Regions from separate parts of the Synechococcus sp. UW106 genome, predicted to be linked through region 2. Evidence: predicted binding sites of a transcription regulator. Region 2 holds the regulator's gene; each other region holds the start of a gene.
What was found. The regulator NtcA, encoded in region 2, controls nitrogen genes in cyanobacteria. The targets are predictions, from matches to a motif close to GTANCNNNNGNTAC.
Positions count from the first base shown of each region.

Region 1: the regulator NtcA is predicted to act here: its motif matches at 3,129-3,142, upstream of DXY30_RS07415 (DUF4278 domain-containing protein).
Region 3: the regulator NtcA is predicted to act here: its motif matches at 1,612-1,625, upstream of glnA (type I glutamate--ammonia ligase).
Region 4: the regulator NtcA is predicted to act here: its motif matches at 2,189-2,202, upstream of DXY30_RS09830 (circularly permuted type 2 ATP-grasp protein).

Region 1 covers NZ_UCNV01000008.1:477,759-483,671, reverse strand. The annotation lists gene DXY30_RS07435 (serine hydrolase) at 1-797, opposite strand, end outside; gene DXY30_RS07430 (hypothetical protein) at 861-1,103, opposite strand; gene DXY30_RS07425 (uridine kinase) at 1,273-1,863, shown strand; gene DXY30_RS14065 (hypothetical protein) at 1,870-2,478, shown strand; gene DXY30_RS07415 (DUF4278 domain-containing protein) at 2,883-3,050, opposite strand; gene DXY30_RS07410 (hypothetical protein) at 3,434-3,736, opposite strand; gene DXY30_RS07405 (DUF1651 domain-containing protein) at 4,065-4,313, opposite strand; gene DXY30_RS07400 (hypothetical protein) at 4,579-4,779, opposite strand; gene DXY30_RS07395 (hypothetical protein) at 5,001-5,261, opposite strand; gene DXY30_RS07390 (DUF3104 domain-containing protein) at 5,339-5,599, opposite strand; gene DXY30_RS07385 (2Fe-2S iron-sulfur cluster-binding protein) at 5,750-5,913, shown strand, end outside.
Region 2 covers NZ_UCNV01000009.1:39,551-45,463, forward strand. The annotation lists gene thyX (FAD-dependent thymidylate synthase) at 1-507, shown strand, start outside; gene dcd (dCTP deaminase) at 519-1,112, opposite strand; gene DXY30_RS07970 (cob(I)yrinic acid a,c-diamide adenosyltransferase) at 1,112-1,711, opposite strand; gene rph (ribonuclease PH) at 1,856-2,599, shown strand; gene ntcA (global nitrogen regulator NtcA) at 2,658-3,374, shown strand; gene DXY30_RS07985 (DUF3084 domain-containing protein) at 3,402-4,553, shown strand; gene DXY30_RS07990 (resolvase) at 4,550-4,990, shown strand; gene DXY30_RS07995 (DUF3146 family protein) at 4,974-5,231, opposite strand; gene pth (aminoacyl-tRNA hydrolase) at 5,231-5,848, opposite strand; gene DXY30_RS08005 (TatA/E family twin arginine-targeting protein translocase) at 5,877-5,913, opposite strand, start outside.
Region 3 covers NZ_UCNV01000008.1:212,614-218,526, forward strand. The annotation lists gene DXY30_RS05910 (class I SAM-dependent methyltransferase) at 1-9, opposite strand, end outside; gene glnA (type I glutamate--ammonia ligase) at 125-1,546, opposite strand; gene DXY30_RS05920 (allophycocyanin subunit beta) at 1,753-2,277, shown strand; gene DXY30_RS05925 (alanine--glyoxylate aminotransferase family protein) at 2,374-3,570, shown strand; gene DXY30_RS05930 (nucleoside deaminase) at 3,542-4,045, opposite strand; gene DXY30_RS05935 (aminotransferase class V-fold PLP-dependent enzyme) at 4,086-5,489, shown strand; gene DXY30_RS05940 (YcjF family protein) at 5,618-5,913, opposite strand, start outside.
Region 4 covers NZ_UCNV01000009.1:430,640-436,552, reverse strand. The annotation lists gene DXY30_RS09840 (aspartate carbamoyltransferase) at 1-260, opposite strand, end outside; gene DXY30_RS14590 (hypothetical protein) at 422-550, opposite strand; gene DXY30_RS09835 (sodium:solute symporter family protein) at 568-1,998, opposite strand; gene DXY30_RS14585 (hypothetical protein) at 1,988-2,113, opposite strand; gene DXY30_RS09830 (circularly permuted type 2 ATP-grasp protein) at 2,315-3,790, shown strand; gene DXY30_RS09825 (alpha-E domain-containing protein) at 3,784-4,779, shown strand; gene DXY30_RS09820 (transglutaminase family protein) at 4,752-5,651, shown strand; gene DXY30_RS09815 (redox protein) at 5,639-5,913, opposite strand, start outside.

The DNA.
Region 1 (5,913 bases), on a different contig from region 2:
AGATCCGAGTTCAGCTCTCCCGTCGATTCCTCGAAGGCCAGCCCGCTGTTCATTCTCAGGAGCTGATCCAGGGTGATGTCTTGTCGAGGGTCCTGCGGGTCGCTCCACTCGGGCACGGTCGGTGGGCGTTTCAGATCCAGATGTCCCTCTCGGATGGCCAGTCCGATTAGGGCATGGGTGATGCTTTTGCTCATCGACCAGCCGATCAGCGGCATCTCGGGAGCGATCCCTCTGGCGTAGCGCTCAGCGATCACCCATCCGTTCTGCACCACCACCACAGCTCGGGTTCGTTTTGGAGTGAGTGGATCGTCTTCGCGAAATGCGCGATTCAGAGCCTTGCTCAGCGCCTTGCTGTCGATCGCCGGTGGCTCTGCACTGGCTGTGGAAACGAGGGGCCACGGCTCACCGGTTGCGGTGGGATCCTTTGAAACAGGGGCTGCTTCGCTTGGTGGCTGGGGGATGGGTCTGCCGTTGATCCGTTGGCTGCAGCCATCTCCATCGTTTTGAACCGCTTCAGCACGAACCAATCCGAATAGGGCACTGGCTTCAACGCGTCCACCGGTCTGGTCGATCTTGGTTTGAATCAGCCCCTTGCTGGCAGCCAGGTCTTCGCTGAGCATCCGATCTGGATCCATTCCAGCCATCAACACGCCACTACACAGCTGTTTCGCGCTGAAGCTTGTTCCTGCTCTCGCAAAGATGATCAGGTGCCGCAGGGGTGGTTCCAGGCCAGCCGCTGTGCTGAAGGCCACTGCTGCAGCGGAGATCAGCACATAGCGCCAATGGTTTTTCGTCACCCAGAACCGCCATGATTGAAGCGGGGGAGATCCCCCGCTTCAATCATGGTTGGAAAGTTGGTATCAGTACACGTCGTAGCTGACACCGCGGTAGCGCAGTTCGCGCCCACCGCTTGGGTGTTGCTGTGGATCGATCGGTTGGTAGGTCACGCCGCGATAGCGCAGCACCTTGGCTTTGACTCCCACTGGCGTGTGCACCCGGTCGATATGGCCCTGATGGCGAAAGGCCCTGGCCATCTGTGTTCTGGCCGTCTCGATGGCCTGATTGCGCACAGTCCGTGCCTTGATCAGTTGAAGTGTGTTCATCTCTCTCTTGCCCGGTGTCCACGCCCCCGTTGCCTGGCGTGAATCTGACTGCGGCCTGCCGAAGAGGCTCAACGTGAGTTCATTATAGGCCTGTTCTGTAACAACGGCTACCGTTCTGCCGTTTCCTTGTGGGATTTGTTGCCAGCATGGGGATGGATTTGGACTTCGTTTGTCCGGAGCAGTTCCCCTGGTTTGCATTTGCGGTCCATCCGCAGCTGGTAAGACAACCTTTGCTGCACATCTGGAGGAGCAGCTTCGAGCTAGGGGGCGTCATCCACTTCTGATCGCCTGCGATGACTACTACCGCAGTGGCTGGTCCTCCGTCTCTCGCTATGGGTTCGACACGGTTGATGCCATCGATGCTGATCAGCTTCGACTGCAGGTGAGCGCTGTTCGCTATCGACAGCTTGATTCCTTGCGCAGTTATGACATGCGCGCCCGAAAGGTTGGCTCCAGGCCGTTGAACCAGCCCTACGATCTGATTCTGGTTGAAGGCTCCTACGGACCGCAACTGCTTCTGGAGGCTGTGCCGATTTCGCTTGTTGTGTACATCGAGACCCCCGTTGTGCAGAGGCTGATCAGGCGGCTTTGGCGTGATGTACGCGACCGCCATCGGCCAGTGATTTATGTGATTCGCCAGATGCTGCGGGAGATGCTCCCGGCTGAGCGGCGCTTCATCTATCCCTTGAAACGCCGTGCCGACGTCATTGTTCGGGACGTCGAATTTGGTTTGAGCGATGTTCTGGGCAGAATTGAATAATCGTGGTTGACTTCTCAACCCGAAAGAGCACCTGATGTTCAGGCTCGATTTCAATTTATTTCTTTTTTGAAGTTGGCTTGTGCAGGTGAAGGGCGAAGGCCCCCACCCTGTTCAGCTCATGCTCTGCGCAGCCCCGGTTTTGAGGGAGGACGGTTCGGGTTTGATGTGCAATTCCACGGGTCCTTATGGGCCGGATTCCTTCATCTCCGACCAGAAGCGAAAGATTCACTCGAATCAGACCACACCCCCATCGCCGTGGAGCATCAAGTTTTTGGCTTGCAGGGGGGATTTGCAGAGTGGTCACTCTGGGTTTTCTTTCTTTTTGACCAGATCCATTCCATTCACTTCGGCGACCACCTGATTGGCCCAACTTGCATGGACTACGCGATATGTCCCCAATGTCGCCATGGACTTGGTGCGAGCGTTGACAAATGCCTTGAACTCAGTCTTAAAGCAAATTTCACGCCTCCATTGACAGTCATTGTCTTGTCGTTCGATGCAATACATGCTGAAAACCTCGTTCAGCACATACAAGCCATGCAATGTTCATACACCATGAATATTCGGACTGACTTCGGGATCGTTTCTTTGATTCCTCACAGTGGTGTTTGGTAGAAGTTGGTATTGCCGCTGCGCTCTGCCACCCATCGAGCGTGTAACTTCACTTTCCCTACCAGAAAACTTAGAAGTCGCATGGAATTTGTGGATGTCTGAATAGTGCTCGCCACGGCACTACAGATTTGGATCTTTCGCTCCATCATCTTGGAGTCAGGTCGGGAAGAAGACCTGAAAGCCGGGCAGAGCGATGTCCGACGAGATCTGTGATTTGATCTCAGTTTCGTCTGGGGTCAAGTCCGTTCTCTTTTATTAAAATATGGTCGTGTCTGCGCACTTATGGGTCGGCCTTGCAATCTATTTGTCTGTTCGAATCGCTCCGGTGGTGCATCATCGTCGGCCACGCAAAATTGCACAAATAAACCCCTGCCAAAGGCAGGGGCGATAATTCAACAGGTTTCGAACTACTTGGTGTAAGAAACGCCCCGGTAGGTGAGAGTGGGGTGGTTGTCGTGGACGAGTTCCTGCCGGCAAGTGTTGTAGTGCTCACGTCGGTAAGTGAGTTCAACGCAGGCCTTAGGAGCAGTAGTCGCTCCGGCGTAGGTGTGGCCTCGATAGAGAAGTGCAGTCATGGATGTTCCTCGAAGAAATCCAAGTCCCCGTTCCGTGGCTTGGAGTGTCTGCGCCCCACAGGAGCGGGGTGAACGTTTGTAGCTGTTGCTACAGAAATTATTGGTGTCTCCTTGGCGGCTGTCAAGACCTGCTGGCAAAAAGAAACCCCCGCCATAGGCAGGGGTTTCAGTTTCAGGAGTCTTTATTTGTGAAGCTGCCCTCGTGTGGGCTCTGCAGACTTGTCTCTTGAGCAGCCGCCAGCATTGGCGACGTTTGCAAAAGCCGCCATGGTCATCACGGCGAGAACGATGGTGCCACCGATAAAAGCAAGGTTCGGGGAGCGCTTCATCTGGGGTGTGGCTTAGAGCCCGCGAACCCTATCCACCTTGTTGCCCTTATCGCTTTAAGGCCTGAGTCGGCCGATGCCATATCCAGTCAACAGACCAACGGCTGCTCCAACGGAACCAGCCGTTAGTTGCATTCTTTCGTCTTTGCTGAGCCGGCCTGCAAACACCAATGCAGCTGAGACGACGAACAGCAACAGAGCGGTGACCAGAACTGCATCCAGTGAATTACTGGCCGGCTTCCCAGGTGGGCCACCACTTCTTTTGCCCGGTTTCGTAGGGGGATGTCCTCCTGGCGGGTTGGTCGCATCAAGTTCACTCTCGATGCGGTTGATTTCCTTTTCCGGCGAGGTCGGATCCATGCACAAATTTTGTCAGGGATCAGAAGTGGCGAAACGCTTGAGGTAACTGCGCAGCGTTGCAAAAAAAAACCCCGCCGAAGGCAGGGGTTTCGAAACGCTTCTCGGGAGTGTGACCTTGTTTCCACCCCGTGAGGCGTTTTTCCTCACAAGACAATGATGCCGAGTGGAAGCGTGCAGTGGGATCGCTAATGGACACCCTCAAGGTTGGCCCCAAGTTGATCCAGGTTGATATCTGCTTCGAGGCTGTTCCTGTCTTTGAGTAAAGGGCCTGGCACTTCCCTTTGGTGCATGTGGGTTGTGGTTGTCGATCTGATTTGATGAGATCAAGTCAGAGCTCAATAGCGTCGCCCCAGGCCGGCGATGCGAGCCGTTTCCATCCCTGGGTCTGCAATGACGCCCAGAGCTGTTCTGCCTCTGACTTCCGAAGGTGGCGGCGCTCCTTCAGCAGCGGTGGGCCCTCTGGCATCCGTCGGCCTCTGTCGATGAACATCTTCGGCTCGTTGATCCATGCCTTCTGATCACGGTGGAAGCGCCAGATCCAGTAGCCGTCGCTGTCGATCAACCAGCCTTCTCCCATCACCGTTTTGCTAGTACGTCAGTACTAATCGCGCTGAGAAGTGGTTGTCAAGTGTTCCCATACACAAGGAACGTTCAAAATGTGGGCAGGCCCATCAGCACACCCCCCCATCGTTGATCCATAGAACAACACCTTTGATGAAGCGCTATTGGTTAAGCGCTGTTGGTGATCGCGGTGCGTTGAGGGATGTTGAACGATCACTGCTTCCAGCTCCCGAATCTCCCTCTCTTTTTTCAGCCTTCAGTTCAAGCAGTTAGACCGTTATTCATCGGTTTGTTTCCAGGGCCAGTGCGCTGGCCATTCTTTTTTCTTCAGCCGATAGGAAATCAGCCCACATCCCGAGGAGGAAGCTCAGGGTGGTTAGAGCACGCACCTGCTCTTTCGAGCCAGGTGCGGTGTATTTGAAGTCCATAAACATCCGATCGGCTGTTTGTTGCTGTTCCTTGCACCGGGCATCGATGGACATCGTCAGATCTGGGACTGGGACTTTTTGATGACTGGTAGGTCGGTTGGTTGGGCTAGTACGTAAACGACAGCTGCCGAGAGGACTGCTGTTACGACAACAGCTGCGGCGATGGCGGAGGTGTAATCAGTCACAGGAGCTCAAACGGCTTGTGTTAAGAGGTTAGGAGTTTTGCAACGGATTGTGAATGGTTGTTTTTGCTCCCTGCTCTGGGGCTCTGCGGTCTAACTTTTCGAAGTTGCTTGCTTGTGGATGGCCATCATCGTGTCGTCCAGCTCCCCGACATCCCGCAAGCCTTCGGCGCTGAACCAAGCTGCGTTCTCCCAGCTAAACCCTTCTCCGAAGGTGTTGTCTGGTGCCGTGATGTACCAGTGACAATCCACGTCCGGGGTGTCGACAGAGCATTGGGACCAATCTGGTTGCCATTGCGGCACCTGCACCCACATCACTGCCGCAAAAACCAGTGAGAACAAGGCTTTCAGCATGAGGCTTCTGAGACGGGTGTGAGACCCTAGGCGAATTCGCGTGACGGGCTCGATCCGATTGCGGCTCTCGGCTTTGCTCAGCTGTCGGGAACGATGTGGGTGACCAGGTCGGCGCAGACCCAGCGGATCGCCCCTGAATCCACGTCAGCCACCTGGAACAAGGTTGGAATCCTTGGATCCCTGGCGCCGCCGTCGACGTGAATCACGTCGGCCATCCACCAGTCGTCGGAGTCGGTGCTGCCGCAGATCACGGTCATTCCTGCTCTGACGGATAAAAAGATTGGCTCCTGGGCTGCGGGGCTGTGGCGCGTCGGAGAGGTTGAGCCCTCAGCAGGCATTAGTCTTGATTAGTTTACTTGTACTATTACGAAAGTGCTGGTTTCTGGGTTGATGCAACACGTCGTGGAGCATCTCGAATTGAGAGGAGGCGCTGTCTTTTGGCACGGATCGTCTGATCCAGCTATCAAGCAATCAGGACCTTCAGAGTCATGGCCTCTTACAACATCAGCATCGAGGGTGGCACCAGCTTTTCATGCCCTGATGACGTCTACATCCTCGATGCGGCAGAAGAAGCTGGTGTCGATCTGCCCTATTCCTGCCGTGCCGGAGCATGTTCAACATGTGCCGGTCGCCTGGTGAGTGGCTCGGTTGA
Region 2 (5,913 bases):
GTGGGCTGGTTTCCTCATTCGGTGATGCAGCAGGCCCGCACCCATCGGGTCGGCGTGAGCTTCGATGTGCAATCGATGCGCTACACGGGCGATCGCATCTGCAGAGCAGCGGATGGGGCCCTAGAGCTTGAAGAGGTGTTTTATTTGCGGCCCGTCGGCGACTACAGCGACAGGCAGGGCAAGAAATATGCCTACACGGAAGAGCTGCGCAACCAAGATCTTGATCTGTGCCGAAGCGCGGCCGAGCGATACAGGGATCTTCTCAAAGCCGGCTTCTCCGAGGAGCACGCCCGCGGCATCCTTCCGTTCGACTACCGCCAGCACTTTGTGGTGAGCTTCAGTTTGCGCGCGTTTCTCCACTTCATGGATCTGCGAGCCAAACTCGATGCTCAGCTGGAGATCCGCCAGCTCTGCGATCTGATGTGGCCCCACATGTTGGATTGGGCTCCTGAGTTCGCCGCCTGGTACGAAAAAAGCAGGCTGCATCGAGCACGACTGGCCCCTTAAAGCGGGGAGGTCTAAACCTTGGCGAGCGTCACACGTTCTGGCTGGTGCTGGTATTTGCCCTGTCGATCGCTGTAGGTGGTCGCACAGGGATCACCCTCAAAAAACAACAGCTGACAGATGCCTTCATCGGCATAGATCCGGCAGTCAGCACCAGAGCTATTGCTGAATTCAAGGGTGAGGTGCCCCTCCCAGCTTGCTTCCGCTGGGGTGGTGTTCACAATGATTCCAAGGCGGGCATAGGTGCTCTTACCCAAACAGATCACAGTGATGTTGGGAGGAACTCGAAGCTTTTCAAGCGCCACGCCAAGGCCATAGGAGTGGGCCGGAAGAATGAAATATCGACCGTCCTCATCTTCATGGAGAGGAGTGGGCTCGAGATTTGCCGGATTGAACCGCTTGGGATTCATCACCGTGCCGGGAACGTGCCGGAAGATCAAAAATTCCTGAGGAGACAGGCGTAGGTCGTAGCCGTAGGAGGAGCAACCAAAGCTCAGCACCGGACGCAGCTTCTGCTCCGGATCCAGATGACGGACGAGGCCGCTCTGGAATGGCTCGATCATTCCCTGCCCAGCCTGTTCAGTGATCCAGCGATCGCACTTGAGCATCAGAAACCTCGGCGCAACTCCGTGACTTGATCTGCCATCTCCACCACGCCGGCGGGGATCGCAGGTCCTGTGATGATCACATCCATCGAGGCGGGCCGCTGCTCGAGAGCTGCAATCACGTCCGATTCATTGAGGTAACCGAAGGCCACAGCCAGGCCGATTTCATCCAGGACCAATTGGTCGAGATCCCCCTGAATCAAATGCTGACGGCAGATGGACCAAACGGCAGCAACCGCCTCCGCACCGCCGGGGTGATTCGGAGAGGAGAGGCAGAGAGGCACCTCAGGACGCAGCCAGACCAGGCCTCCACAAAGTTGGACGCGACCTGCGGGCCCCTGCTGCACGCCCCCTTTGAGGAACTGACTGATCAGAACACGACTGCCCAGACCAGCGGAACGCATCGCCTGACTGAGAACATTGGCGAAACTGCCGCGATAGGGCGCCGTGTGCACCTGGAGCTGCCCTTCGGGAGCCACCAGATACAGCGGTGGAGGATCTGCAACAGGTGGCAGGGGCCTGAGTCCTGCCCGCTGCAAAGCCTGCTGATCCCGATCCAGAGAGTTCTGGAACGCTTGGGGGTCGGCAAGGCTTGTGGTCATCACGGCAACATCCGTCCGGGCAATCCCGGCAAGACCTTGAATGTAGCGGCGAGATGACATTCCACAAGTGCATTGACACCACCCATAGTGTTTGGACGGGCGAGAACCAACCGCCTGCGAGGCTTGCAGAACTGCACACCACCGATGAGCCAAACCGCTGGAAGCCGCACCGATGGCCGTCGGCCTGAGCAATTACGGCCGTTCTCGGTGACCTGGAATCCGATGGGTTTTGCCTTGAGCTCCCTTGTGGTTCACACCGGCCGAACCGCTGTTCTGTGCAGCGTCTGCCTGGAGGACAACGTTCCCCGCTGGCGCAAGGGGGAAGGATTGGGCTGGGTCAGCGCCGAATACCGGCTGCTGCCGGGATCCACGCCGCAGAGGCAATCACGGGAGCTCATGAAATTGTCGGGCCGCACGCAGGAGATTCAACGGTTGATCGGCCGAAGCCTTCGCTCTGTGATCGACATGAAGCGTCTGGGCGAGCGCACCTTGCTGATCGACTGCGATGTGATCCAGGCCGACGCCGGAACACGGACTGCATCCATCACGGGAGCTTGGCTCGGCCTTGATCAAGCCTGCCTTTCACTCGTGGAAAAGGGGATTCTGGAGCAATCGCCACTGATCGACCAGGTAGCGGCCGTGTCCGTCGGCCTGGTGGATGGCCAGGCCTTGCTGGATCTGGACTACAGCGAAGACAGCAGAGCTGAGGTGGACCTGAATGTTGTGCAGGCTGGCGATGGTCGCCTGTTGGAGATCCAGGGAACTGCGGAGGGAGCGCCCTTCAGCCGCAGCCAGCTCAATGAATTACTGGATCTGGCTGAGCCTGGATTGACATCCCTGATGCAGGCGCAACGCCAAGCGATGAACGAGCACAGCAGAGTTACGTAATAACCGCTACACGGCAGCCACCGTTGGCTCCGTAGCTTCGCCTCACAAGGGGGTTGTCATGACCAGTAGCCGAGGTTTCAGCCGATACGCCCCGCAGATGGTGGCTCCAACCCCCAGCACAGAACCGGCCAACCGCTCCCTCCTGGAAATCATCCGGGATCTGGACGGCGCCAGCAGTGAACTGGTGGACCGCAACAAGACCATCTTTTTCCCTGGAGATCCTGCTGAACGGGTCTATCTGATCCGCCGCGGAGCGGTCCGTCTCTCCCGCGTCTACGAGTCAGGGGAAGAGATCACAGTGGCCTTGCTCCGCGAGAACAGCCTCTTTGGGGTGCTGTCGTTGCTGACCGGACAACGGTCTGATCGCTTCTACCACGCCGTAGCCTTCACCAGAGTCGAGATGGTGACGGCGCCTGCGACATCCGTGAAGGCGGCGATTGAAGCGGATACCAGCGTTGGCCTGCGCTTACTGCAGGGCCTTTCCAGTCGGATTCTTCAGACCGAAACGATGATCGAAACGCTGACCCACAGGGACATGTCATCCCGACTGGTGAGCTTTCTGTTGGTGCTGTGCAGGGATTTCGGCGTAGCAGATGAACTGGGAATCACCATCGACCTGCGCCTGTCCCATCAGGCCATCGCCGAAGCGATTGGCTCAACGCGCGTGACAATCACGCGTCTGCTGGGAGACTTGCGTCAATCCGGTCTGGTTCAGATTGACCGCAAAAAAATCACCGTTCTGGATCCAATCGCTCTGGCCAAACGATTCAGCTAGGCAGCACGTCTACCCACAGGTGCGGCCATGAGTGGCTGGGCACTGATCCTGGTTCTGCTGGTGCTCGGGGGCGTTCTGTCGACCCTGGGTGACCGGCTGGGAAGTCGTGTCGGCAAGGCCCGCCTGAGTCTGTTCAAGATGCGCCCGCGACGGACCGCCGTTCTGATCACGGTGCTGACCGGCAGCCTGATCAGCGCACTGTCGCTCGGCCTGCTGCTGCTGGTGAGCCGCCAGCTGCGGGTGGGCCTGTTTGAACTGGATGCTCTGCAAGACCGGCTCCAGGACAGCCGGCGGCAGCTCGATGCAGCCGAACGGGAACGAGAAGAGACCCGAACAGAAGCCAACCGGATCGCCGCTGAACTCAAGCAGTCACAGCAACGGGCTGACACCATGCGCCGTGAACTGGCTCCTCTGCAGAACGAACGCGCCCAACTCGAAGCAGAACGTGAGCGTCTGAGCCGGGACATCGCCTCCCGCGATGCCGACATCCAGCGCACGGAGGCCGAATTGAACAGCGTGCGGAGCCGAATCCGAGCTGGCGAGAAGGAACTCAAGGAACTCGAATTCAACCTGGTCGCCCTGAGGCGTGGATCGGTGGTGATCAGTAGCGGACAGACCTTGGCGAGAGCAACGGTTCGTCTCGATGCTCCTGATCAAGCGAAACAAGCTGTCGACAGGCTGCTTCAAGAGGCCAATGCCAACGCCTACGGCAAGGTGAGGCCGGGTGAAGCACCCGAACGACAGTTGATCCGCGTTCCCCGCAGCGACGTGGAACGCTTGCAGAACATCATCCGCAAGCCGGACACCTGGGTGATCTCGCTGCGCTCCGCCACCAATGTGCTGCGTGGTGAAACGGCGGTGTACGCCTTCCCCGAAGTGCGTCCCAACCGCCCGGTGGCGCAAAGCGGTGACGTGCTAGCGACCACCACACTGCGAACGGATGAACGCACACCGGATGGCATTCGAACGCGGCTGAACCTTCTCTTGGCCTCGGCCTATGCCGAGGTGCAACGGCGAGGATCCCTGACGGAAGGACTGCAATTCGATGGATCAGCACTCTCCCAACTGGCCCAGACATTGATAGAGGGACCCAGCAAACGCGTGGTCTTGAAGGTGATTGCCGCAGGGATCAGCTACAGCTCCGATGCTGTGGTCGTCACGGTTGAGGCATCCCCATGAAGCGGGTGGCCGTGCTCGACCCAGGCCGCTGCAAATGTGGCCTTGTGCTGGCCGATCTTCAGCATGGTCTTGTCTGCGAGGGCCATGTGCTGACCCCAGAGGCCGTGGAACCCTGGCTCGAGCAGTGGAATCAAGACGAAGCTCTAGATCGCATCCTGATTGGCGACGGAACAGGAAGCCAAGCGTGGATCAAGCGGCTGGAAGGCCTGGGCAGGCTCACCGTGATTCCGGAGCAGGGAACCACCCTGCGGGCAAGACAGCGTTACTGGACGCTGTGGCCGGCTCGGGGTTGGCGCCGAGTTCTACCGAAAGGGCTGCGCATTCCACCGGTGGACCTGGATGCTGTTGCCGCCTTGGTCATGCTTGAAGAGCACCTGGGGTGCCGCCTGCAATGGCCAGAGCCTGCACCCATGTTCTTGCTCAAAACCTGGCCCTGACCATGAAGGTGTAGTCACCTCCTGGTTCGAGCTTGTAATCAGAACGCACCAGGAATCGCCGCAAAGCATCCTCGATCAGGGCACGTCCTAAGGACGGCTCCACCATCAGCTCGCCGCGGTCAAACGCCCAGGAAAACTGCCACTCAAAGCCTCCGGCAGAGACCTCACCCTCCACACATTTCGCCTGAAAACATTGGCGAAGCACCCGTAGATGGGCTGTTGTCGCCGGAAGAGCCGGCATCAGTCTTCGGACTCCAGGTCGTAGCGAAACCCGTTGATCCAGGTCCCGGCGCGCTCAAAGCTCTGACGTTGAAGACGATGAATCCCTTCCAGGACAGCGTCCAGGACAGCGCCCACACAGGGTTGCTCCAGCTTGCTGAAGGGACCAAGCACGTGAGACACCGTTCGGGCACGACGCTCGGCAGGGTTCTCAGCCGGAGCACCAATCCCGATCCGCAGCCTGGGGAACGCCTGGGTGCCGAGATGCTGAATGGTGCTACGCAGTCCGTTGTGACCACCAGCACTGCCCTGAGCACGCAACCTCAAACGGCCAAGGGGGAGATCCATGTCATCCACCAGCACCAGCAGTTGATGGGGCTCGAGGCCAAACCAATCGAGCCCAGCACGAATGGCACGACCGCTGTCGTTCATGTAGGTCTGCGGCATGAGAAGGCGCAAACGCTGATCACCCACTCCTGTGTCGGCCGCCAAGCCATGCAATTTGGCTTGCTGCCGAAAGCTGAATCCGGAACGCTCCGAAAAAAGCTCCAAAGCCATGAAACCGATGTTATGGCGCGTGCCCGTGTATTTCGTGCCGGGGTTCCCCAGTCCCACGACAAGCTTGAGATCGGTGGTCATACCACTGTGGCGACTCAGTTGTGGCGACTCAGTCGCCGGGGGGAAATTCTTCGACCGGTTTGGCA
Region 3 (5,913 bases), on a different contig from region 2:
TGACGCCATCGCGGATTCAGACAACAGCTCTATTCCAGCGGATGTGACGCGCAACCGCGTGCCAAGCAGTCCACAAAAAAACCCGCCTCCTGCGAGGCGGGTCGTGGGTCTCAACGAGTGTTGATCAGGCGTCGTAGTACATGGTGAATTCGTGGGGGTGAGGACGCTGACGCAGCTGCTGAACCTCTTCGTATTTGAGGTCAATCCAGTTGTCGATGAAGTCGTCGCTGAACACTCCGCCAGCGGTGAGGAAGCCACGATCGGCATTCAGAGCTTCCAAGGCACCATTGAGGGAAGCCGGGACCGTTGCGATCTTCGAAAGCTCTTCAGCCGGAAGCTCGAACAAATCGCGGTCTTCGCCGTCGCCGGGATCGATCTGGTTCTTGATGCCATCCAGGCCAGCCATCATCATGGCGCTGAAGGCCAGATATGGATTGGCCAGGGCATCACCGGAACGGAATTCGAGGCGCTTGGCCTTGGGGCTTGGGCCGGTGAGAGGAATTCGCACAGCGGCGGAACGGTTGCCCTCCGAGTACACCAGGTTCACTGGAGCTTCGAAGCCGGGCACCAGACGCTTGTAGCTGTTGGTGGTGGGGTTGGTGAAGGCCAGGAAGGCCGGAGCGTGCTTGAGGATGCCGCCGATGTACCAGCGGGCGGTCTGCGACAGGTTCGCGTAGGTGCCTTCGCCGAAAAACAGTGGCTGACCACCTTTCCAGAGGCTCTGGTGCACATGCATACCTGTGCCGTTGTCGTTGAACACCGGCTTGGGCATGAAGGTGGCTGTCTTGCCGTACTTCTTGGCCACGTTGCGCACGACGTACTTGTACGTCATGACGTTGTCGGCTGCCTGGATTAGCTCAGCGAATTTCATGCCGAGCTCGTGCTGGCCTGCGCCGGCAACTTCGTGGTGGTGCTTCTCGGTGGGGATACCCAGTTGCCCCATCAGCAGAAGCATCTCTGAGCGGATGTCCTGGGCTGTGTCGTTGGGAGCAACGGGGAAGTACCCCTCTTTCACTTGAATTTTGTAGGCGAGGTTGCCGCCTTCCTCGATGCGACCCGTGTTCCAACCCGCCTCGATCGTGTCGACGCTGTAGAAGGAGCCACCTTCGGCCGAGTTGTAGCGGACGTCGTCGAAGAGGAAGAATTCAGGCTCAGGACCGAAGAAGGCCATGTCGGCCAGCCCCGTGCTGGCGAGGTGATTCAAAGCACGCTGGGCCAGGGCGCGGGGACAGCGCTCATAGGGCTGACCGGTGCGCGGCTCCTGAATCGAGCAGATCATGCTCAGGGTTTTGTGCCGATAGAAGGGATCAACCCAGGCCGTGTTGGCGTCGGGAACCATGGCCATGTCGGAGGCCTGGATGCCCTTCCATCCACGGATGGATGAACCGTCAAAGGCCAGGCCCTCAGTGAAGGATTCTTCCTCCAGCAGATCGGTACAGACCGTTAGGTGCTGCCACTTGCCGTGCAGATCGGTGAATTTGAGGTCGATCAGTTCGATGCCTTCGTCCTTGATCTGGCGCAGGACGTCCTGGGGGGATTTCGACATAAGAAAGGACTGCTCGACTGAATTGTGCAGTGATGTGACCGTATAGAGCCACAACTCACCATTTTGTATCAAGAGGTACGTTCCAGCTGCATGGAGTCAACTGCGTAACCGTTTCTGTCAACTTGGCCGAAATGCAGGCCTGCCAAAGGATTTGCCCGCTTCAACGGTGTTAGCGTCCGCGGGGGATCCTCTGGAGATTCAGGTAAATGCGCGATGCAATCAGCGGTCTGATCGGTCGCTACGACCAACTGGGTCGTTATTTCGATCGTCCAGCGATCGACAGCATCAATGCGTATCTGGATGAATCCACGCTGCGGATTCAGGCTGTTGAGCTGATCAACGGTTCCGCCGCCGAAATTGTGCGTGAGGCCAGCCAGCGGCTGTTCCGGGATGAGCCGGACCTGCTCCTTCCTGGCGGAAACGCCTACACGACCCGTCGGCTCGCTGCCTGTCTGCGGGACATGGATTACTTCCTGCGCTACGCCAGCTATGCCCTGGTTGCTGGCGACAGCACGATTCTCAATGAGCGTGTTCTCAACGGGCTGGACGACACCTACAAGAGCCTTGGCGTTCCTACGGGCCCCACTGTCCGTAGCATTGTTTTGCTCGGGGAAGTCGTGGCCGAGATGCTTCTGGCCAACGGTGCGGCATCCGAGCAGCTCGCCACTGTTCTGCAGCCGTTTGATCACCTGGCCAAAGGCCTTGCTGAAACCAATGTGCGCCAACGTTGAACTCAAAAGTTCAGCGCAAGATTTGAACAGATTGCAATCGTGCAGCTCTCATCTCTTCCGAGGGGCATGACTGCGTAGGCTCATCACCACGAACCAATGATCAGGGCTTTGGCGACGACGAACTCTCTTCTTCCTGTTGACGATCGTCATCGCAAAGCTTTTGCACCGATCAGCACTCCAGATCGACTGCTTCTGGGACCAGGCCCCTCGAACGCGCACCCGACGGTTCTGAAGGCTCTGTCGCGAACCCCCATCGGTCACCTTGATCCTCTTTACGTCGAGCTGATGGGTGAGGTGCAGGAACTTCTGCGCTACGCCTGGCAGACGGACAACCGCCTCACGCTTCCGATGAGTGGTACCGGGAGTGCCGCCATGGAGGCAACCCTGGCCAACACCGTGGAACCTGGAGACACCGTTCTTGTTGCGGTGAAGGGATATTTCGGCCTCCGTCTGGCAGATATGGCGGGGCGTTACCGCGCTGATGTCAAAACCATTGATAAGCCCTGGGGAGAGTGGTTTTCTCTCGATGAACTCGAAGCGGCCCTGATCGAGCACAAGCCCGCGATCCTGGCGATAGTTCATGCCGAAACCTCCACGGGTGTCTGCCAACCCATGGACGGCATTGGCGATCTCTGCCGCAAGCACGACTGCTTGCTGCTGCTCGATACCGTCACGTCCTTGGGGGGAGTTCCGCTTTATATCGATGAGTGGAAGGTTGATCTCGCTTACAGCTGCAGCCAGAAAGGATTGAGCTGCCCTCCGGGCCTTGGACCCTTCACGATGGGCCCTCGCGCCGAGGCCAAGATGTCAGCCCGTCAGGGCAAGGTTCCCAATTGGTACCTCGATGTGTCCCTGCTTAATCAGTACTGGGGCAGTGATCGCGTCTACCACCACACGGCGCCAGTCAACATGAATTTCGGCATGCGCGAGGCATTGCGCCTGTTGGCCGAGGAAGGTCTAGATCAGGCCTGGGCTCGACACCGCAGCAATGCGGAATTGCTCTGGAGCGGCCTCGAAAGTCTTGGGCTTTCTATGCATGTGCCGGCCGACCGTCGACTGCCGACGCTCACCACTGTTCGCATCCCTGAAGGTGTGGATGGAAAGGCCTTCAGTCAGCACCTGCTGAACAACCACGGGATCGAGGTGGGCGGTGGTCTCGGGACCCTTGCTGGAAAAATCTGGCGAATCGGGCTGATGGGGTACAACTCCAACCCAGAAAATGTGAATCGTCTCCTCAACCTGTTTGAGACAGAGCTACCTCGCTTTAGCGGTTCTGAAGCCGCCGCTGCCTGAACCAGCGCTCCAGCTGCCCTCTTGCTTCAGGCTCGCGCACACCTCGCACCACCTCCATGTGATGGTGCGCGCTTGCATGGGTTGAGAGGTCGAGGCTGCCCCCCAAACCACCGCGTTTAGGGTCAGATGCGGCATACACCACTGTTCCCATTCGGGCCTGCACCAAGGCTCCCGCACACATGGGGCAGGGCTCGAGGGTCACGATCAAGGTGCAGTCGTTGAATCTCCAATCGCCATTTACCACCGCTGCCTGTCGTAACGCCACCAGTTCGGCATGACCAAGGGGGTCCATATGGGTCTGGCGTCTGTTGCGTCCATGTCCAATGGCCTTTCCGTTTCCATCCAGGATCACCGCGGCAACTGGTACCTCTCCTTCCGTGCCAGTGGCCTCGGCACGCTGGAGCAGAACGTCCATCCAGCGAGTGAAGTCGTCCCGCTGATCCACCGCCGTCACACGCTGTCCTTTGAGCACCATCCCACGAGACGCGAAGATCACTGAAGTTCACGGGTCTCCGTTGCAAGCCTGTTCCGAGTCTCAGCACCCATCGGATCGGCTCGCTCCGTTCGCCATCCCCTCGGCTGCAGACCCGGTACTGAATGACTTCTTGCACCGCAGTTCAGATCTGCTCTGCCGTTGGATCGGCTCGGCTGAACGAACGGGCCCGGTGCCCTTGATGCGCCCTTTGCCTGACGTGGCTCCCGGGCTGGAAGGAGCTGGTGTCGAATCACTCCTGAGTGATCTGCAGCAAGTGATGGATGGGGCTTACCAGCCGTCTCATCCCGGTGCCTTGGCTCATCTTGATCCGCCCCCTCTCACCGCCTCCATTGCGGCGGAGATGGTTTGCGCGGGCTTGAACAACAATCTCCTGGCAGAGGAACTGTCTCCTGGGCTGACTGGCCTGGAACATGATCTCTGCCGCTGGTTCTGCCACAGGATTGGGTTGCCGGAAGGATCCGGAGGCGTTCTGGCTAGTGGTGGAACCCTGAGCAATCTCATGGCACTGGTCTCGGCACGGGCCGCCTTGAGCTCGATGCAGGGGGATCCAGTGCTCCTCTGCAGCCAAGACGCCCACGTCTCGATCAACAAGGCGGCAAGGGTGATGGGTCTGTCGGAGGATGCCCTCCAGACGCTTCCGGTGGTCCCCGACGGCGGCCTCTGTCTTGACGCTTTGGGCGAGCGGTTGACAACACTGCAAGCCCAGGGCCGCCCTTGTCTGGCGGTGGTGGCCACCGCTGGGACAACCGTGCGTGGCGCCATTGATCCACTCTCGGATCTTGCCGCACTCTGTCGTGATGCAGGGGTGTGGTTGCATGTGGATGCAGCCATCGGCGGTGTGTTCGCCCTGAGCACCAGCCACGCATCTCTGATGTGCGGCATGGAGTTGGCGGATTCGATCACTCTGAATCCTCAGAAACTGCTGGGCATCACCAAAGCTTCATCGCTGTTGTTGCTGAGGGATCGCACCCACCTCCGCCAGGCCTTTTCAACAGGATTGCCCTACATGCAGGCGCCCAATGGGGTGGACCACGGTGGGGAGATCGGCTTGCAGGGAACCAGGCCCGCGGAGATCCTCAAGCTCTGGCTGGGCCTGCGTCAGCTGGGTGAGGCGGGGATTGAAGCGACCCTCAGCGGTGCCTTGCAACGGCGAAAGGCCTTTGCCTCCATGTTGGATCCCAACAAGCTGACGCTGTTGTCGGGTGACCTTCACCTTCTGGCGTTCCAGGCCAGGGAGGGGGGAATTGATGCTGCCGCTTGTTGGAGTGAAGAGACCCGCCAGATGCTTCTCTCTCACGGCTACATGCTCTCGAGACCCTTCTACGGCGACCGTTTCTGTCTTAAAGCGGTCTTGGGTAACCCGCACACCACAGCTCAGCATCTCCGCGACTTGTCCGATCGGCTGAATGCATCGCTGGCCTGAAGCCTGATCGTCCACAATCGCCCTCGTTTGAGTGGGTCCCATGCCGGAACAGAAGCAGGGTTCACGCTGGGTTGCGATCGTCACCGGTGCAATTTCAGTTGCGATTGGTGTGATCTATCTGCTGCTGATCACGGTTTTGGATGCCCGGGGGCCGATGCTCCCCCCTCCTGCTGAGGCTCTGGCCGGGGCGGAAGGCGCCCCGCTGCCGACTGCTGAAGCGGTTCCACCACTTGCCGCATGGCACTGGCAAGAAAGCGCTGCAGCGAGAGTTCCCGCCGATTGAGTTCAAAGGCCTGTTGCACGACGGTCTGCATCCCGCCGTCGCCCCAGTCTTGGTCTTGTTCGAAGTAACGGATGAAGCTGCTTCCAGCAATTCGGGTGAGCCATGCGGTGACCACCCCCTGGAGCACCTGACCAAGAATCA
Region 4 (5,913 bases), 390 kb from region 2:
GGCGTGTTGTGGCGGCAATACCGATCGGGATTGCTCTCGAATTTCGCCGCCAGCCGAAACACCTGCAACAAGGCCTCGGGTCGAAACGGTTGGATCGACACCACATGCTGATTCACCAGATCCAGCAACGGCTCTCCGTCCTCGGCAATCGCGGCCAGCAGCTCCTGGGGTTGGTTCTGGCCATAGACATCGGGACCCATCGGCTGAAACCGAATCTGTACCGACGACGCTTCAACTACTGCTGAATTTGCCTGTGCCATAGCTAAATCGGATCAACACTCTGTTTGCCAAACCGAGTGCTAAGGCCAAGAACTACATCTTTTACCGGTAACAACAACGACACCCCTTCGTCCACGAAGAAACAGCTTCTTAAGCAAAGATCCGGAAAAAATGTTCAGCTGGTTACTAACACCTGCAGCCGTCACCACACACGACCGTTCCGCCACTCAACCCACCAAATCAGTAGCAACACGAGCACAGACAGCACCAAGGCAAGCTGACTGGCCACCAGCAGAAACTGAAAGCCGGAGAGTCCAACGAGGTTGGCCATCAAAAGAAGACTTTGGATCATCCCTCCTCCTGCAACAAAGTGAAGTCGAACCGTTCCGGCCACGTGCGACTGCCGATCAGCATCACGACTGCTGACACGGCCGCCGAAAACACAGCAGCGCAGTAAGGCGCAATCAGCACATAAGCGAGCAGACCAACAACGCTGCCAGCGAGCATGGCCGCAATGGCAGCCGTGCGGTTGGCCGTGCGCCAGTACAGACCGCACGCCACAGGCCAGACCGTGGAAGCCACCAGGGCACCGGTGAAGAACAACACCGACGCCAAAGAATCCAGCCGCGGCCAGGACAGCGCCAGGGTGACGACCGCCAACCCCACCACCATCAGCCGCGCAGCCTGCTTGAGCTGCACGTCACTGGCCTGGGGTCGCAATAACCGGAAGTACACATCCTCCGCCAGAAGATCGGCAGTGGACGCCAGCAGCGAATCCAGGGTGGAGGTCAGCGAGGCAAACACCACCACGAACACCAGAGCAGCGCCGCCGGCTCCGAGCAGATCAGCTGCCATCACTGGGAACACCATGTTCACCTGCTCGAGAGGCAACTCACGCGCCAATGCCACCAGGCCGATGGAGCCCGTCACCATCGGCACGCTCATCCAGGCGACCCCCCCCAACACAAAGGAAGTCATCACCACCGAGCGACGGCTAGCGAAGACCCGAGACCACCAGATGTTGTTGTGAAACACCTCGCCCATCGAGAAGAGGGCGGAATTCCACGCAATCAACAAACCGGCAGGCAACAGCAGATCGAGCCGATCGGGATGCCGGGCAAGCAACGAGGCATGCACCTCGGGCATCGGGAATTGCCGGAAAGCGAGCACCGCCACCACCGCCAGCAGCACCATGATCAAGAGCGACTGGATGAAATCGGTGCCGATCACGGCCCGCATCCCCCCGAACAGGGTGTAAATCGTTGCGACACCAATGACCACAAGCATCCCCACGTGGTAATTGAAGCCTGAAAGGGCCTGCAGCAGCAGTCCGGCACCCATCGCCTGGGTCATCAGAAAACCCAGGGTGTAAATCGCGGTGATCACCATGAACACCCACCACGCCAGGCGCCCGTAACGCAACCGAATGAAATCGCCGCTGGTGCGCCCGTTGGGCATCAGCTGCTTGATCCGCGAAGCCAGGGGGGCAAACAGGATCAGTCCAAGCCCTGCCAGGGCATAGCTGAACATGCCCCATAACCCGGTCTTGTAGCCGAATTCAGGGGCAAGCAACGTGGTGTTGCCGGTGACCCAGGAAGCCATCAACGTGGCGGTGCTCAGGGCCAGCCCGATGTTGCGCCCCGCCAGCATGTAGTCATCGGCATTGCCTTGACCGCGCCGACCCCAGGCAATCCCTAGGGCAACCCAGAGAACAGAGAACAACACCACCAGCGCCCAAGCAATCCCTGGCTGGAGGAAGGGAACCGAGTCAGCGGACATCCGTCGACCCCCTGCGGTTCCAATAAAGATGTCCGCGCAGAATCATCACCACCGTCGCCGCAGTAACAACGGCACCGAGGGCAAAGATCAGTCGGGCCCAGAGCAATTCATCCAAAGCAAAGACCCTTTGAACTCCAGAAACAGATAAGCAAAAGAGTCTTCCCCGCCTGGCCCTTCGCACTCGATTCAGGTGCCTTCGGATACCCAAACATCAAGCGATCAGCGCCCTATCGCCTGAAATTGCGGAATGTGTAGCAACCACCACCCGAGGGGAAGTGGGGCGACGCATTGGATAGATATTGCTTACGCGACCAGGATGTTCACCGACTACAAACCCACGGTCGGGTTCGACGAATATTTCTGCAGTGAAACGGCGAGGCCGCGCGAAGATCTAGCCACGCTGCTCGCATCGCTGGGGCAGATGGGGTTGCCCGAACTGAACCGCAGCCATGCCTCTGCCAGCCAGCTGCTGCGTCGCCTCGGCGCCACCTTCCGCCTGAACGATTCCGGCCTCAAAGGCAGTGAACGGATTCTTCCTTTCGATCCCTTGCCCCGACTGATCGGACGCAGCGACTGGATCACCCTGGAGCGCGGACTGCTGCAACGCCTAGAAGCCATCGACTGCTTCCTCGCCGACATCTATGGCCCCCAACAGATCCTCAACGACGGTGTGATCCCGCGGGAAGACGTTGAAAGTTCATCCGGCTGGCGCCCTCAGATGCAGGGCATCACCTTGCCCCTCAACCGCTGGTGCCACATCTCCGGGCTCGACCTGATCCGGGACGGCAACGGCACCTGGCGTGTGCTGGAGGACAACCTGCGCTGTCCATCGGGTGTGGCCTATTTCCTTGAAAACCGTCGGGTGATGAAACGGTTGTTCCCTGGCCTGTTCGAAGGCCGTGCCGTTCAACCCATCGACGACTATCCCTCCCATCTGCTGCGCACCCTTCAGGACCTGGCGACCTGGAGTGACGCCCCTCGCGTGGCGATCCTCACTCCCGGTGTGTACAACAGCGCCTATTTCGAGCACAGCTATCTAGCCCAGCAGATGGGCATTCCCCTGGTGGAAGGCCGCGATCTGGTGTGCGACAACGGCCGGGTCTGGATGCGCAGCACCAACGGCCTCAAGCCGGTGGATGTGATCTACCGCCGCATCGACGACGATTTTCTTGATCCCACCGTCTTCCGACACGACTCAATGCTGGGGGTGCCGGGCCTGATCGACGTGCTGCGGCAAGGACGGGTCGCCATCGCCAATGCCCCCGGCACAGGCGTCGCCGACGACAAGCTGATCTACGCCCACGTGCCGGCGATGATCCGCTACTACCTCGATGAGGAGCCGATCATCGAGAACGTTCCCACCTATCTCTGTGCCCGCCCAAAAGACCGCCGCTACGTGCTCGAACACCTTGAACAGCTGGTGGTGAAATCGGTGGCGGAAGCCGGGGGCTACGGAATGCTGATCGGCCCCCAGGCCAGCCGCTCTGAGCTGGCTGACTTCGACTCGAAGATCCGTGCGAATCCCCGCAACTTCATCGCGCAACCCACCCTGCAGCTCTCCACAGTGCCTTCCCTCAGTGACGGTGAGCTGTACCCCTGCCACGTCGATCTACGCCCCTATGTGCTGCGCGGCTCGAGCGACTGGGTGAGCCCAGGGGGGCTGACACGGGTGGCCCTCAAGCGGGGCTCACTCGTGGTGAATTCATCCCAAGGGGGCGGCTGCAAGGACACCTGGATCGTCGAAGAACAACGGATCGCAGCAACACAACGAGTGGAGGCTGTGCCGTGTTGAGTCGCGTTGCCGATTCGCTCTACTGGATCAACCGTTATCTGGAACGCGCCGAAAACATCTCACGTTTTCTGGAAGTCAGTGAAGCGATGGCGCTGGACTGTCCTCCAGGGAGCGCAGAGCCATGGTTGCCGTTGGTGGAGGTGACGGGGGATCGGAACCGCTTCGATACGGCCTATCCCGATGCCACTCCCAAACAAGTGGTGCGCTTCCTACTGCTGGACCGCAGCAATCCCAACAGCATCGTGAGCTGCATTGCGATGGCTCGGGAAAATGCGAGGCAGATCAGGGATGTGATCACCACGGAAATGTGGGAGCAGATCAATGATCTGCACTGGAGTCTGCAAGACGACGAAGACATCTGGCGAGAACCCGTGCAGGAACAACTGCGGATCATCCGCCGCGGTTGCCAGCTCGTTTACGGGATTACCGACACCACCTTGAGCCGCGATCTGAGCTGGCTGTTCAGCCAGCTGGGACGTCTGATCGAACGCGCTGACAAAACCTCCCGCATCCTCGACGTCAAATACTTCCTGCTGCTGCCATCTCCCGAGGAAGTCGGCGGGGTGCTGGATGAATTGCAATGGATCACCCTGCTGCGCACAGCGGGGGCTTATCAGATGTACCGCCAGAGCGTCCAACAAGCGATCAGCCCCGCATCGGTGGCCCGCTTTTTGCTGCTAGGCCCCACCTTTCCTCGGTCGGTGCGGTACTGCCTCCAGGGCATCAGCGACACCTTGCAACAGATCCAGAAGCACCCGAGCCAAGACACGCCGGATGACCTCGACTGTTTGCGCGGGCAGCTCCTGGCCCGCTGGAGCTACGTGCGGATCGACAACCTGATCGAATCCGGCCTGCATCAAGCCATTGACCAGCTTCAGCAAGACCTCAATCAACTCCACATCCTGATCCAAACCCGCTATTTCACAAGCGCCGACCTCCGTACCACCCCAGCCGATCCAGCATGCGCGCTCTCATCGTTCACCGCCTGACCTATCGGTATGACGCCCCGGTTTTCTTAGGGGAGCATCGCCTCTGTCTGAGACCGCGGGGGCAGGGGTTCCAGACCTTGCTGGACCATCACCTCAGCGTGCTGCCTGAACCTGAGCAACGTCGGGAACTGGTGGCCGCCAGCGGCGACGAAATCCAACGGCTCCGCTTTCTTGGCAGCACCGAGCAACTCGTCTTTGAGGCCCGCAGCCTGGTGGAAACCCGACCGGCTCCACCGCTGCAGAGCTGCTTCAACGGACTCGAACCACCACTGCCCTACCCGAGGGGCCAACTCAACAGCGATCTGCAGGGCGCCTTAGAAGGCTGGTTGCCCAATGGACAGCACGAACCCGCAGCCATCGACCTCACCCAGGAAGCGCTGATGGGCAGCAACCAACAGACCCTGGCCTTTCTGAAGCAACTCATTGAACTGATTCAAGAGCGGGTGAAATACACCCAACGCCATGTAGGGCCGGCCTGGCCAGCGGGCCGAACCCTGCGCGAGCGAATCGGCTCTTGCCGAGATCTGGCCATGCTGATGGTGGCCTGCTGCCGCGTGGTGGGTCTTCCGGCCCGATTTGTGAGCGGATATCAACTGCAGCAACCTCCCCCGAAGGAGTACGACCTCCATGCCTGGGCGGAGGTCTACCTACCTGGAGCGGGCTGGAGAGGCTTTGACCCCAGTGCCGGCACGGAGGTCAATGAGCGATATGTGGTGCTCGCCACCTCCTCCAAGCCGGAACTCACCGCGGCCGTGAGCGGCAGCTTCAGCGGCCCCCCAGGAACAGCGAGTGAGCTGAATTGGCAGATTCAGATCAACGATGAAGCCACCGGAACGGAGAACTCACATCACAACCTCGTTCAGGCCGCCTGAAGCAGAGGTTCCACCCCATGCAACTGGGGCTTCCGAGCAGAGCTATGGGTTGCAGCCATCAAGGCCGGGATCTCGGCGCTGTTGTAGACGCGAAATTCCCGCACAAGAGAGACGCCTTCCTCACGGACCGCCTGGTTCAGAACGACGGAGCCATCGGGATCGGAAATCGAACGGTGGAAGGTGCCGGGAGGAATGCGAAGGATGTCACCACCACTCTCCAGCCGAACGATGTGAAACGGCTGCTCCCAAGCCAGATTCACCA